DNA from 2 places in the Neomoorella glycerini genome. Region 2 is predicted to be linked to the other one. Evidence: riboswitches for the same ligand, from Rfam matches in the RefSeq annotation. Region 2 holds a riboswitch; the other holds the start of a gene.
What was found. Region 2 has a riboswitch for cyclic di-AMP ahead of eam (glutamate 2,3-aminomutase). Riboswitches for the same ligand answer to the same signal wherever they lie in the genome.
Positions count from the first base shown of each region.

Region 1: it holds a riboswitch for cyclic di-AMP, as region 2 does, so the genes downstream of both, MGLY_RS15640 (APC family permease) here and eam (glutamate 2,3-aminomutase) in region 2, are expected to answer to the same signal.

Region 1 is NZ_CP046244.1:3,123,269-3,130,782, reverse strand. It holds gene MGLY_RS15655 (potassium channel family protein) at 1-82, opposite strand, end outside; gene MGLY_RS15650 (universal stress protein) at 99-653, opposite strand; gene MGLY_RS15645 (hypothetical protein) at 650-868, opposite strand; gene MGLY_RS15640 (APC family permease) at 858-2,423, opposite strand; cyclic di-AMP (ydaO/yuaA leader) riboswitch at 2,565-2,780, opposite strand; gene MGLY_RS15635 (HutP family protein) at 2,987-3,397, shown strand; gene aroH (chorismate mutase) at 3,453-3,860, shown strand; gene trpE (anthranilate synthase component I) at 4,044-5,528, shown strand; gene pabA (aminodeoxychorismate/anthranilate synthase component II) at 5,509-6,150, shown strand; gene trpD (anthranilate phosphoribosyltransferase) at 6,180-7,199, shown strand; gene trpC (indole-3-glycerol phosphate synthase TrpC) at 7,199-7,514, shown strand, end outside.
Region 2 is NZ_CP046244.1:1,686,347-1,693,860, reverse strand. It holds gene MGLY_RS08445 (flagellar motor protein) at 1-96, shown strand, start outside; gene MGLY_RS08440 (OmpA/MotB family protein) at 68-826, shown strand; gene eam (glutamate 2,3-aminomutase) at 938-2,191, opposite strand; cyclic di-AMP (ydaO/yuaA leader) riboswitch at 2,316-2,446, opposite strand; gene MGLY_RS08430 (DedA family protein) at 2,494-3,099, opposite strand; gene MGLY_RS08425 (phosphatidylserine decarboxylase) at 3,096-3,812, opposite strand; gene MGLY_RS08420 (glutamate--cysteine ligase family protein) at 3,806-4,792, opposite strand; gene MGLY_RS08415 (PIG-L family deacetylase) at 4,793-6,904, opposite strand; gene MGLY_RS08410 (formate dehydrogenase subunit gamma) at 7,034-7,514, opposite strand, start outside.

The DNA of each region.
Region 1 (7,514 bases), 1.4 Mb from region 2:
CACTGACCTCGTGACCTTGGGCGGCCAGGAGGTTAGCCAGGCTGGCCCCCAGGCGGCTGCAGCCGATGATGATTATTTTCATAAAACTTTCGACCTCCCTATGCAGGTTGGTGATCGATTAAGATCTCGCAACTTGCCCGGCGTAACAACCATTCTGAGGTGCTGCCCAGGCCGCCGATCTGCCGCTTGGGCCGGACGCCGATAACTATTAGCTGGACTTCTTCTTCCTCAACGGCCTGGAGGATGCCGGTCCCGGCCGTCCGGGCGCGAATTATCCTCGTCCGGCAGGGCAGGTGGTGAAATTCGACAATTTCTGCCGCCTGTGCCAGGATATGGTTGAGACGGGCTTCTGTCTCGGGCAAGGCTATCCCCAGAGGCGAGGTTAAGGGGACCTCCAGAACGGCCAGCAGGATTATTTCCGCATTCTGTTCGCTACCCAGCCGGCAGGCCAGCTCAATGGCCCGCCGGGCATACTCCGTGTCCACCACCGGGACCAGGATGCGCTTGATGGCCTGGACGGTCCGGGTGACATGGGCTACCTCGTAGGGCACCGCCGGCGGGACGTGGAGCATCCACCAGAACAGCCGCCCCATACTAACAATAAAAGTAAGGGCCAGAAAAACACCCAAGGGATTGGTATGCACCTCAGTCATGCCCGTACCTCCTTACGCCGATGGTAGAAATAACGGGCGATTGCCAGCAAACGGTAAAGGCCAATGCCCAAAAAGCCGGCACCGGTTACCCAGGCCATGGGGCTGGGATGGCCCAGGGAGCGGAGCCAGATGGAGGGACCCAGGATGACCATGGCGATGGTAGTTAGGATCTGGTAGTAATCGCGCCAGGAAGGCCGCCTGTCTTCACTGGGCATGAGAAACAGCCTCCTTGCGGTCGCGCTCGGCCAGGGCCAGCTTGTATTGTTCCAGCAGGTCATATTCTTCCGCCGCTTCCAGGACTTTTAGTTGCTCTTCTTCCCAGTTGCGGGGGATGCTGCCCAGAACGGGGTATCCCTTGCTCCGGCGGTAATAGGCGTAATAGAGGAAGCAGAGGAGTACCCAGGCCGGGCCGGCAATCCGGCCAATAGCATGGGTAAGGATAACCTCAAAAAGAATGGTGCTGATCCCCAGGGTGCCGAGAACGGCCAGGCCGGGAAAATCAACCTGTCGTCCGCGGTAATTGATTTTGATGTTCAAAGGTACTTTATAGGGCCGGGGCGAATAGGGATCGGTAAAGCGCAGTTTGATCAAAGCGATAAAGACCAGGATGTATCCCGTGGTGGCGCCGAAGGCATACATGTTACCCAGGGTATCCATAGCATTGGGTGTCAGGAACGAAAGGATGATCTGGAGTATACCAATACCGGAGAAAATGATGATGGTACGATAAGGAGTCCGGAAACGTGGGTGGACGGCGTTAAACCACTCGCTGATAAAGTGAAACTGGCTCATGGCAAAGGTCAGCCTTGAGGCGCTCATAACCCCCGAATTGGCCGAAATCAAGAGGATCGTCGCTCCCAGCACGGCGGCAAAGGGACCGGCAATAAAACCAATAAAGGGAATGGCGTGGGCCAGGGTGGCTATGGGGTCACCTACGGACTCGGCAATTTCCTGCCAGGGCAGGACACCCAGGCTCATGGTGGAAAAGGCAGTGGCAAAGATAAAAACGGTAAAGATCAGGCTCACTGATGTCCGGGGGACGATGGTTGCCGGCCGTTTGGTTTCCTGGGCCGCCTGGGAGATAGATTCCAGGCCGACAAAGGAAATAATGGCCAGGGAGGAACCGTAGGCGAATTCTTTCAGGGTGGGGAACTGGGTGAGCCACTGGTGGGCCAGCATTTCCGGCCGCCAGGCAAAGAGAAAACCGAAGATGATGATACTTGATTCCGTAAGGATGTCGATAACCCCCAGTACCTCGTTCAGCAGGGAGGACTCCCGCATCCCGCGAATATTGAGGGCGATAAGGAAAATCACCAGGAGCAAGGCTTCGGCCATCCACACCAGGTTAACATGGTGCAGGGGCCCGATGCTAATGGCCAGGGAGTTAATATCAATACCGAAGATAAAGGGCAGGAAAAAGTTGATATAACCGGCAGAAGCCGTGGCAAAGAGGGCAATGTCGATGGTATAATCCAGCAGCAAGGCGGACCCGGCGACAAAACCCCAGAAGTCGCCCAGGCCGCGCAGGGTAAAATACTGGCCGCCGCCGGCTACGGGATAGGTGGCCGCCAGCTCGGTATAAGCCAGGCCAATCATAATGTAAACAAGACCCGCCAGAGCGAAGGCCAGGGGAGTAGCGCCCTTGGCCCACAGCATGACCAGTCCCAGGGCGGCGTAGATGTCGGCGCCGACATCGGCGTAGCCCCACATATAGGAGCCCCAGACGGTAACATCCCGGCGGAGTTCCAGCTTTTCTGCAGCCGCAGCCAAAATTACGACCCTCCTCTTTCACCTTTTGTGAAGTCAAACGTGAAGTATCAATATTAATATTGCTTCTGAAAGCTATTTAGCATAAAAAAACCAGCACCTTTTAAGGTCCCGGGTCATTGGCCAATACAGTTAACATGCAGGTTCATCTCCCTTCCTGCCGACGAGGTTAGCTGCCGGGTTCGGGCCGGAGAAAAGCCCTATCCCGCACCCAGTTTTCCTCCCCCTGCTACCTTAATTACTTAAACTCCTCAAAAAGGAGTTTCGCAAAAAGGCAATGATGTTACTGGGTGCGGGGATTCACCCCTTCTGGTGGTTCCCCCGTTCCCTAGTATTTACGGGATTAGGCAATTTATTTGCATAGCCCTGATACTAGCACTGTAGGTGTTTACTGTCAAAGTAAAAAGAAAGGAGAAAAAGTCCGTTTTTGCAGCGCGCAAGTCCGACCTGCCTTTAATAGACGGGCTGCTCTTTTTTAAACTTCATTTTGCTTTCTTAAAGAAGCCCTTGCATGACTTGCCGGTATGAACTATAATCGGCTCAAGGGCTATACAGGTGGTGAGCATATGGAATACGGGAGCAAAAAAGTGGCGGCGGTAGCTATTAAGATGGCCCTGTCGGAAAGCCGGGAAGAAGAGGCGCGCTTAAAGAAGGAGTATGCCGCCGCTGGCATTTACACTGCAGCCGTTGATTACGGCGGCGAATTTATCAATTCCATGCAAAAAATCGTGGAACGGGCCGTAGTGGCCGCCAAAAGGGAAGGGGTCATAAAAGAAACCCACCCCGAGGAAGGGGCCGTTGCCGGGGCAACCCGGGAAGCCCTCTCCCAGATCATGCCCAAGGCCCTGGGTTTAAATGTAGGCGGTAAAATTGGCATTGCCCGCTGGCATGATCACTTGAGTGTGGCCATTTTCTTTGGCATCGGCCTGTTGCACCTGGATGAAGTAGGTGTTGGCCTGGGTCACCGGGCCGTCTGAGGGGCAGGATGGCAGGCAGCCTGTTAAAAAAATCGCAGGATGGTAGGGGAGAACTATGGAAGAAAAAATTCAGGGTTTACCCGCAGCCGGAGGCAAACAGGAATCCGGGGGGACAAAAGTACGGGGGCTGCGCGGGGCCGTGGAAGTGCCGGAGAATACGGCCTCCGCCATTCTCACGGCAACGGAAGGTTTGCTCCGCGAAATAATGGTCCGGAACAGGCTGGCAGTAGAAGATATTATCAGCGCCATTTTTACGGTGACGCCGGATCTCAACGCGGCCTTCCCGGCCGAGGCGGCACGGCGCCTGGGCTGGCAGGAAGCAGCCTTGTTATGTGCTACCGAAATACCGGTACCGGGGAGCCTGGCGGGGATTGTCCGCGTTTTAATCCATGCTTATAGCGACCGGGAACCGGTCCACGTTTATCTGGGCCGGGCAGCACAATTACGCCCGGATTTACGTTAGCGAAAACAAAACTATTGACAGCTATTTACTATCCGTGGTATGCTGTTAACAACAAAATGAATATAGCTGAGTTGAGCTGAGTGGAGTTAGAGAGGAGCCCGGAGTAGAGCATGGGAGAGTATGCCGGACCAGGGCTCACTTGAGCGCTGGTTTTTATTTTGTCTAAAAGGGGAGGAGAGACTGGTGATCCAGCCTGACCGGCAAACCTACCTGGAGCTGGCCCAAAAGGCCCCTTATGTTCCCGTCTGGGCCGAGGTCCTGGCCGATACCGAAACTCCCATTTCCCTGTACTTAAGATTTGCGAATAAACCTGACAGCTTTTTGCTGGAAAGTGTTGAGGGCGGGGAGAGGCTGGGCCGCTACTCCCTGATCGGCTTTGATCCCTTGCTGACTTTTAAAATCCGGGCCGGGAAAGCTTATTTAACTACCCGGGGACAAACTGAGCTCCTCCCCGAAAAACCGGTGGCGGCTTTACGCCGATTAATGACGCAATTATCCCTACCGCCGGTTGTTGGGCCTCGTTTCTGCGGGGGATTGGTTGGTTACCTGGGTTACGACCTGGCCCGGGAAATAGAGAGCTTACCAGGCCACGCCGTGGATGACCTGCAACTGCCGGATACTTATCTAACCCTCCACCGGGTGTTTCTCATCTATGACCACGTCCTGCGAACGGTACGGGTGGGTTACCTGGGACGGGGGGGTGAAGAGGCGGCAGCGGGTTATGAAGATGCCGTAGCCGCAGTGCGGCGTCTCTTGCAGGCTTTTGATAGGCCTGCAAGAGCGTGCCGGCAGGACAGTAACCTTCCCTTTACTACTGGACCCTGGCAGGCCAATGTAACCCGGCGGGAATTTATCCAGGGAGTAAAAAAAGCCAAAGAATATATCGCTGCCGGGGATATCTTCCAGGTCGTCCTCTCCCAGCGCTTGAGCCTGCCCTTTACCGGCGATACCCTGGCTGTTTACCGGCGCCTGCGCGCCCTTAATCCTTCCCCCTATATGTTTTACCTGAACTTACCGGAAGTAAAACTGGTAGGGGCCTCCCCGGAAATGCTGGTTAGGGTAGAAGGTGGGAAGATTGACTACAGTCCCATTGCCGGTACCCGGCCCCGGGGCCGGACTCCCCGGGAGGACCAGGAGTTAACCAGGGAACTCCTGGCCAGTGAAAAGGAGCGGGCCGAGCATCTAATGCTCCTGGACCTGGGTCGCAACGACATCGGCCGGGTGGCAGCTCCCGGAAGTCTCCAGGTACCCCGGCAAATGGTAGTTGAATATTATTCCCACGTCATGCACCTGGTTTCCAGTATTACTGCCCGCCTGGCGCCGGGTAAGGACGCCCTGGACGCCTTACTCGCCTGTTTCCCGGCGGGTACGGTAACCGGGGCCCCGAAGGTGCGGGCCATGGAGATCATTGCCGAATTGGAGCCAACGGCGCGGGGACCTTATGCCGGTGCCGTGGGGTATCTCGGCCTTCACGGCAACCTGGATACCTGCATTGCCATCCGGACCATTACTTTTACCAGGGGGCAGGCCTTTGTCCAGGCCGGTGCCGGTATAGTTGCCGATTCCGACCCGGCGGGTGAATATGAAGAAACCTTGAATAAAGCCCGGGCTTTGCTCCAGGTGCTGAATACCAGGGAGGAAGAGAATTATGCTGCTAATGATCGATAACTACGACTCCTTTACCTATAACCTGGTCCAGTATTTCCTGGAACTGGGACAGGAGGTGGTGGTGCGGCGTAATGACGCCATTACCCTGGAAGAAATTGCTGCCCTGCAGCCTGATTACCTGGTCCTTTCCCCCGGTCCCTGCACGCCCAATGAAGCGGGTATCTCCCTGGCGGCCATAACCGCCTTTGCCGGGAAAATCCCCATCCTGGGGGTTTGCCTGGGACACCAGAGTATAGCCCAGGCCTTTGGCGGCCGGGTAGTGCGGGCCGCGAGGCTGATGCACGGCAAGACCTCAACTATTACCCACGACGGTAAAACTATTTATCGTAACCTACCCAATCCCTTCACTGCCACCCGTTATCATTCCCTGATAGTAGCAGAAGAGACCCTGCCGGGCTGCCTGGAAGTCACAGCCCGCAGCGAAACCGGTGAATTAATGGGCTTGCGCCACCGCCACCTGGCGGTGGAAGGGGTCCAGTTCCACCCGGAATCCATCCTGACGGCGGTGGGCAAGGAATTGCTGCAAAATTTTTTAGAAGTATATGCTAAGCAAGCCTTCATGGAGGCTGGCACCCTTCCGCTTCAAGGCTTAAGTGGAACAAACGAATATAAAGCCAGCTAAACTATCCTTTGCGAGGGGAGAGGAGCAGAGTGTTAAAGTCCCTAATTGGCCAGGTTGTAGCTGGCCAGGATTTAAGTGAGACCGAAGCTGAGCAAGCAATGGATATCATCATGACGGGCCAGGCTACCCCGGCCCAGATAGCTGCCTTCCTTACCGCCCTGCGCTTGAAGGGTGAAACGGTAGAAGAAATCACCGGCTTTGCCCGGAGCATGCGGCGCCGGGCAGCCACCCTGACCACCCGCCACCAGGTTTTTATTGACACCTGCGGTACCGGCGGTGACGGTCGCCATACTTTTAATATTTCCACCACGGCTGCCTTCGTTATTGCCGGCGCCGGGGTGGCCGTAGCTAAACACGGCAATCGTTCCGTATCCAGCCATTGCGGCAGCGCCGATGTTCTGGAAGCCCTGGGTATCAAGGTTGACCTGCCGCCGGCAGCCGTGGCCTGCTGCCTGGATGAGGTGGGCATGGCCTTCCTCTTTGCCCCGGTATTTCACGGTGCCATGAAGTATGCCGCCGGCCCGCGCCGGGAAATCGGCATCCGCACCGTCTTTAACCTCCTTGGTCCCCTGACCAACCCGGCCGGTGCCCCCTGCCAGCTGGTAGGCGTTTATGATCCTTCTTTAACGGAAACAGTAGCCGCTGTCCTGGGGCGGCTGGGGAGCCGCCGGGCCTACGTGGTCCACGGCAGCGACGGCCTGGACGAAGTCACAACCACCGGACCTACGAAAATAACCTGCCTGGATCACGGCAGCCTCAGCACTTATACCTTTTATCCTGAGGATGCCGGCCTGCCCCGGGCCGGTTTAGAAAACCTGGCCGGAGGGACGGCAGCCGATAATGCTGCCATTACCCGCTCCGTACTGAAGGGCGAAAAGGGCCCGGCCCGGGACGTAGTTCTCCTCAATGCCGCCTTTGGCCTCCTGGCCGCGGGTGTAGAAAATTCCCTCACGGCAGCCCTGGCTACAGCTGCAACGAGTATCGATTCCGGCGCCGCCATGGCCAAACTACAGGATATGACGGCCTGGATAGAAAGCTGGGCTGCCTGATGCTGGCGGAGATTTTGGCCCATAAACGCCGGGAAGTGGCGGTTGCCAGGGAGCAAAGGCCCCTGGCCCGCCTGGAAAGGGATGTAAAAAATTTACCCTTGACCGGGGATTTTAGCGCCGCCCTGCGGCGCCAGGGGGCCGGCCTGAACCTCATTGCCGAATTAAAGCAGGCTTCGCCTTCCCGGGGCCTGATCCGGGCCGCCTTTGACCCGGAGGAGCAGGCCCGGCTTTATACAGCTACCGGGGCGGCAGCCATTTCCGTATTAACAGACTGGCGTTTCTTCAAGGGTAAGCCGGAGTACCTGTCCCGGGTGC
Region 2 (7,514 bases):
GCTTTCCTGTCTCCGGATAAACAGCGGGCCATCCTGGGCGAGACGACAGCAAAGGGGGTGGCCGCCGGTGCCCAGGCGCCAGGCCGAAAAGGTTAGTCATGATAATAAAGAGCGCTGGCTCTTAACCTATTCTGACTTGATTACCTTGCTGATGATCTTTTTCGTGGTTATGTACTCCATCAGTAACATCAATGCTCAAAAAATGGCTGCCCTGGCCAGTTCCCTGGCCCAGGCTTTCATAGGGTCACCGGCCCCGGGCCTGTTTGAGGCCGGGGGCCTGCCCTCCCTCGTTCCCGGTGTAGCTCCTGCGCCAGGCGGGCAGGGTACGGAAGGACAGAGCGTCGAAGGAACAGAACTGGCCAGGGTCAAGGTTGAACTGCAGCAATATATCCAGCAGGAAGGCCTCCAGGACCAGGTAACTTTAAAAACCGAGGAGCGGGGCCTGGTGGTCAGCATGGCCGATGCCATCCTTTTTCCCAAGGGGTCCGCCGAGCTAACTCCAGCGGCTCACGCCCTCATCCGGCAGGTGGGCCAGGCCCTGGCCAGACTCCCCAATTACCTGCGGGTAGAAGGCCATACCGATAATTTACCCATCCATACTCCCCTCTTCCCTTCCAACTGGGAGCTGTCGACGGCGCGGGCCATTAATGTCGTCAAAGTTCTAATGAACGATGCCGGCATCAATCCCGAGCGCCTGTCGGCCACGGGCTACGGTGAATATCGCCCCGTGGCCCCCAATGACAATGAAGGCGATATGGCCCGCAACCGGCGCGTCGATATTGTCGTCCTCAAGGAAGCCTATAATATCACCGAGCCGCACAAATGAGAGATGGGAAGTGGGAGGTGGGAGGCCGGAAACGAGGAAGGGATTGGCATACGCCAACCCCTTAAGTACAGGCTTTATCCCGTGGCAGCCATAAATCCTGCCGCGGAAAACTCAAGCCCCGGCCGGTTGCTCGTCGTTAGCGGTGTTGGGGTAAAAAACGGTCCGCTTCTCCCAGGTGCGCAGGATGACCTGGTTGTCATTGTGGGCCAGCACATACTGGGGTAAGATGGGCGTCTTGCCCAGGCCGTGGGGAGCGTTGATTATATAGGTAGGTACGGCCAGCCCGGAGGTATAGCCGCGCAGCTTCTCCATTATTTCCACGCCTTCCTCAATGGAAGTGATAAAGTGGGTCGTCCCTTTAACCGGCTTGGCGTGGAAGATATAATAGGGCCGTACCCGGATTTTCAACAGTTCCTGGTTGAGCTTCCTCATAATAAAGGGATGGTTATTGACGCCCTTTAATAAAACCGCCTGGTTCCCCAGGACCACCCCGGCCTGCACCAGGCGGTCGCAGGCCGCTTTCGCTGCCGCCGTAACCTCCCGCGGGTGGTTAAACTGGGTATTGAGGTAAATTGGCGGGTGCTTGGCCAGTACCCGGCACAATGCCGGCGTAACACGCTGGGGTAAAGTAACCGGCACCCGGGTACCCAGGCGTTTGATTTCCACATGAGGGATATGATCCAGTTCCGTTAACAACCAGTCGATCATGGCATCACTCAGCATCAAGGCATCACCGCCGGTAATCAGGACATCACGGATTTCTTCATTGCGGCGGATATACTCCAGGGCCTGCTCTAACTCCCGGCGGCTGCGGCCCCGGTCAACTTCCCCAATATTGCGGCGCCGCTGGCAGTGCCGGCAGTACATGGCACACTGGTTGGTGACGTTAATAATCAAGCGGTCGGGATAACGGCGGGTAATGGCCGGTGCCGGTGACGTTAACTCTTCATCCATGGGGTCAAGTACCCCGGTATTATCCTCCAGCTCGGCGGCACTGGGGAAGGCCTGGCGCCGGATGGGGCAGGCGGCATCCTTGCCCATGAGGGAAAGGTAATAGGGCGAAACAGCCCAGCGATAGGTACGCTCAACCTTCTTGATGGCTTTCTTTTCCGTTTCAGTTAAGGGAACTAATTCCTCCAGGACGTCAACCGAGGTAATCCGGTGCTGCAATTGCCAGCGCCAGTCTTCCCAGTCGGCCTCCCTGGCACCAAAATAAGCCATAATCCGCTGCCGGCTGGCTTCAATCTCCGCTGCTGCTTCCAAACCACTGGGAATGGCATCCTTAGCATCAAGGTAATCAATAATCCTGGCCTTCAACTCAGCTGCCCTTTGCAGGGCCATTTCCCGCTTGACTTCTCTACCCATCAGCCTCCCTTTGTTTAGATAAACACTCACAACAGGCTGCCTCCTTTCCTGATGGATAAAATAATATAAAGACCCCGGCCTGAACCGGGGTTTTCTGCACACCAAAATAAAGGGGTAGTCTACCTCTTTCACTTTCCACGCTTACGAAGTTAGCTGCCGGGTTCGGGTCGAAAGCTAACCCTACCTTGTACAAGGATTCACCCCAAAAATTGGTTCCCCCGTTCCCTTTCCAAAGGGATTCAGCGCCCGCTTTATTAAGTTGTTCTAAATCATTCTATCATAAGGCGCAGGGATTTGTCAACCTATTTTTTTCCATTTCTTCCCATACGCCGGCATCGCCAGCAATAATAGATAGAACCGGCGGTAATGGCCAGCAGTACCAGGATCAGCAGGATATCCATCCACCAGGTGGCGTACCGGCGATAAAAGTGCCACCACCTGAGGAGATAATGGGCCCCCTTCCAGCTGGCATACTGCCAGGCCAGGGTCCAGGTAAAGGCCCCCAGGGCTGAATAAAGGGTATAAATGCCGGCCTCCATCCCCAGGACTCCCGCCGCCAGGATGGTCGGCGTCCTGATGGGACCGAACCAGCGGGCGAAAATAATCACTGCCGCTCCATAGCGGCCCAGCCAGTAACGGGCTGAGGCCAGGCCATCCTGACCCAGGCCCCGGTGGAAAAAACGCTCGATTAGACCACGCCCCGGCCTGGCCCCCAGCCAGTAGCCCAGCAAGTTGCCCAGGAGATTGCCGGCGGTCCCAACCACTACTGCCCCCCAGAAGCTCATCTCCCCGCGTTCAATTAAATAACCGGCGGCCAGGAAGGCCGGTTCAAAGGGGATACCCGGCACACCTGTGCCTTCGATGACCAGCAGGCCAAAGAGGACCACATAGACGTGAACGGCTGTCACTGCTCTACCCCGCCTGCCGGCCGGTAACGGGCCACCACCGTCCGGGCGCCGTAAACCTGCTGGCCCACCCGGACGGCAAACTCGACATCCTCCCTGAAGATAACCAGGTCTACCTGGGAACCCCGTTCGATAAAGGAAACCTTCTGGCCCCGGGTAACGGCCTGGCCGGGAGAAATAAAACAGTTAATCTTATTGACAAACTTGTCGGCAATCTCGACCATGGCCAGCTGCATGTCCCGGCCCCTTAAAAAAATGGTCAACCGTTCATTTACCAGGCGATAGCGATGGCTGAAGAGATCTACCGCCCGCCGGAGATAGGTGAGGCGGATATATTCCCACAGGTCGACCATGGGCAAATTAACCCTGGCCCGGGTATGGACCATATGCTCCACCCGGGCATCAATGGGAGCGTAGTTAAAATGGACGTCCAGGGGCGACATGTAGATACCCACGATCCAGCCCCTCTCGCCAAGGCCCGGGGCCTTCATTATTTCTTCAATGGGAATAGAGCGGCCCAGTTTTTCCGCTGCCACTTCGCCATGACGAAAGGGCTTGATATAGACCACCCTGCCGTCGGCCGGGGCCAGGATGGCCCCTTCTTCTTGCGGCGCTACCCGCACCGGGTCGCGATAAAACCATACCTTCCTCAGGTACCAGAAGATGCCCCCGCCGATGACGGCAAGGGCGGCCAGGATTTCAAAAAAGGTCACCATTCCGACCACACTTTCTTGATATTATAGGGCATCCTGGGTAAATAATAACCGCAGAAGCCCGCCAGCATCAAGGGCCAGCTGACCTTTGCCGGTGGCAGGGGCCGGGGCTTTAAAACCCCATTGCGGTAGGCATTATCCAGGGCAGCATAGGTGGCCAGGGTCCCCTCCCGGAGCCAGATTTCCTTAACGGTGTCGGCAGGGGTACGGCGGAACAGGTCTTCCGGCAGCGGCAGGAGCCGGGTTAAGTCCCGGTAAACCGGGCGTAATTCCTCTATGTAACCCTCTCTGGCTACCTTCAGGCGCAGGCCATTATAAACCTTTATATCACCGGGATAATCTGCATCAGCCAGGAGGATGGCCTGGATACACTCCAGGAGAATCCGGATGCGTGCCAGGTCCCACACCGGGTCAAAAACCCGGATCTCCAGGGTACCCAGGCGTTTGGATTCAATAAGGTCCTGGAAACGGTAACGCCTGTCCTCCTTTAAAGGCCCGATGGCAAAGGCCTCGGCCCAGCGGTAGGACTGGCCGTAACAACGGTTGCCGGCAACGGGAGAGTTGATTACCAGCAAGGCCAGCAGGGGTAAAAAGTAGACCAGGTTGCGGTAGGCCCGGTCGCGATCCGGGAAACCGCTGATATGAACGTGCATGCCGCAGATATTGGTAGGCTCCTCCTGGTCGAAGAGGTGTCCCACCGGGACGATCAGGCCGGAACAGACGGCCGCCAGCTCCCGGCGGCGACGTTCCAGATCGGCCAGCAGGTCCGGGATTTCTGCAAAGGCCCCGGTAGAAATCTCTATACCGCTCATCAGGCCAAAACGTAAATCCTTGCCCCGGGTAAAGTTGCAGGCGGTATGGGTATAATAATCGGCCGGATCCCGCCAGAGGAGGCGGGCCAGGTAATACAACGACTGGAGGGTAGGCCGGCCCGGTTCGGTAATGAAAACTTCTTCTTCCAGGCCAAAGAGGAGGGGCGCCATTTATATATCGCCCCCGTTTACCTGTAAAAGGCGCCAGGGTATCCGGTCCAGGGGTATTTTACTGATAGAGGTGGCGGCGGCAAACATCAGGTGATGCTCTCCTGGCGGCACCAGGCCGGGTAGTGCTATTTCAACACTGTGCTCCCGGTAGATTACCCGCACAGCCCCCGGGTTATAACCGGTCGGCCGGGCCAGCCACCTGGCTTGCCTTTCACCGGGGGCTACCTGCAAGATGAAGCGCTGGACCTGGCCTGCAGGTTTACCGGGTAACAGGTAGATGCTGGCCGTATATATTACTGGAAAGCCGGGCCGGCCCCAGGTATCCAGGCGTACAAAGGTGGTATTGCCAGCCTGCAGGAGGTAAGCTGCCTTTAAATCGCCACCCTTCTCCAGTTTCCTGGTCAGCTGATCGCCGGCCGGATCTAAAGCTACCCGGGCTGACTCCGGCCAGTAAGCGGGCTCGCCGTCTCCTCCGGCACTGCTATCAGCCTGTACCAGCTGCTGGTCTACAAGGTGAGAGAAAACTTCGTTGGGCCGTTCAAAATTGGCCAGGAAAGTCGGCATGACCAGGTCCTGGGTTTTATAAGCGGCAATGGCCTTCTTTTTCCGGTCCATGGCTTCCGGCGAGAGGGGCAATTTATACCAGGGCGTGCCCCGGCTGAGGAAATAGCCGGGGGGCAGCAGGGGTTTGGCCTTCCGCTCCATTACAGGCAATATCTGCCAGGTCCCGGTGTGAATAACAAACGTATAAAGATTCGGCCTGAAGGACGGATCTTCTTCCCTGACTTTACCTGCAGCCGCCAGGGTGAAGGCCCCCGTGGCCCAGTGATCAGGGTGGCTGTCATTGGTATCAGTTACATAAATATCGGTGGGCCGGTAGTCTTTGAGGATTGCTACTAGAGTATTCAATAAAGCCGGAGCAGTATAGGGCTCACCCGGAGCAAAGGCCAGTTTATAGGGTACTGCCGCCTGGCGGGTATAAATGGAGGTATAGGGCCTGTCTTCCCCCCAGTAACCCAGCCAGATGGGGGCCAGGCCGCCGTCGGGATAACCCAGAAAAATGATATCACTAGATTTAACTCCCAGGACCCCCAGGGCAGTGATAGCTTCCTGCTGCCGTACCCGTCCGTATTGCAAAAAGTCGCTGGCCCCTGCCGGCAAAGGACCGTTGAACTTTTCCACTCCCCGCCGGAAACCATCGCCGTTGGTCATAAAAACTACCTTCACGGCATCACCCCGGTCTCTGGCCTCAGCGATGAGGCCTCCGGCTCCCAGGGTTTCGTCATCAGGGTGGGGCGAAATGACCAGAATCCGGTGGCCTCCGGCCGGGAGTTCCAGATCAGGCATCCGCCCGGCTGCCGCTGCCGCCGACCGCAGGGCCAGGACATCATAATTCAAGGCTCCCGCCAGGATAAGCAGTAAAAGCAACAGGGCTACCGGCCGCGCCTTGATCTTTTTCCTGGTCAAGCGCAAGATGTAGCCCAGGATGTCTTTATACATCCCCATCCGGGCGACTACGCCCCGGTATAACCCCCGCTTTTCTTCCTTCATGATATGGGTCATATTGGCCAGGGGTATTTTCTGCACCCGCCAGCCCCGGGCGCGGGCTTCACTGGTAAGCAATACTTCGACCTCAAAACGGCTTTTTTCTGCTCCCACCGCCAGGAACAATTCTTTACGGATGGCGCGCTGGCCGGAAAGGTGGGGAGCCACTACCTGGGCCAGGTCCGTGAGCGATCGTCCCCGGCTGAAAATACCTACCGTCATATCGGCGCTGCCGGCCAGTAAAGGAGCAACCAGGGCTTCGACATGGGCTGCCGTCAACCCCTCCAGGTCGGCATCCAGGAAAAGCAGGATCTCCTCCCGGGCCGCACGGGCACCAACGGTCATGGCCGCCCCTTTACCCCCATTGGTAGCCAGCTCAATTACCCGGGCACCATGGCGGCGGGCAACGCTGGCCGTAGCATCTTGCGAACCGTCGCTGACTACGATGATTTCGACGATGCTGGCCACTTCTTTTAAAGTATCAATTACTTTACCTACCGTAGCTGCCTCGTTGTAGGCCGGGATAATGGCGCTGACGCCCCTGGCATAGAATCCTGCACCTGTCACTATTTTTCTCCCCTGTACCTGCCTTGGCTAGATCACAGCTGCTAGTTATTTCGCCATAGAATAGACTTTTCCTTCCCCTGACAATATTATTGCCCTGGAATTGCTCCAGGGCAACATCGGCCAGGACCTTTAAGCGATTTTTTGTTGTTTTTTCCCCTGAAAGTCTCCGGCTTGTAGTTCCCGGTACCAGCGGGCATGATGTTCGCGGGCAAACCTGGCGGATACCTTACCTGAAAGCATGCCGTTGATGGACTCCCGGGAATTGGGGTGACCCAGGGCCAGGTAAATATGGCCCAGGATGACGCCGCCCATGACCAGGGCCCCGGCCGAGTGCAGGGGCAGGGCCCAGGCCACCAGGGCAGGGGCAACGCTATCCCGCAGGAGCAAGATCCAGCCGGTAACAACCATTAAGATGGAGCCGGCAATGGTCAGGAGGGAATTGAGCTTTTCGCCGGCGTTAAACTTGCCCTGCTCGGGTAACTGCACCTTCAGCCCGAAAAATTCTCTGGGGAAGGCGGCAATAAAGCGCAAGTCGTCCCGCCCCCAGGTAAGGCACTCCTTGAACCATTGCCCGACCGTACGTGGCGTGCCAAGCAGCAGGATAATTACC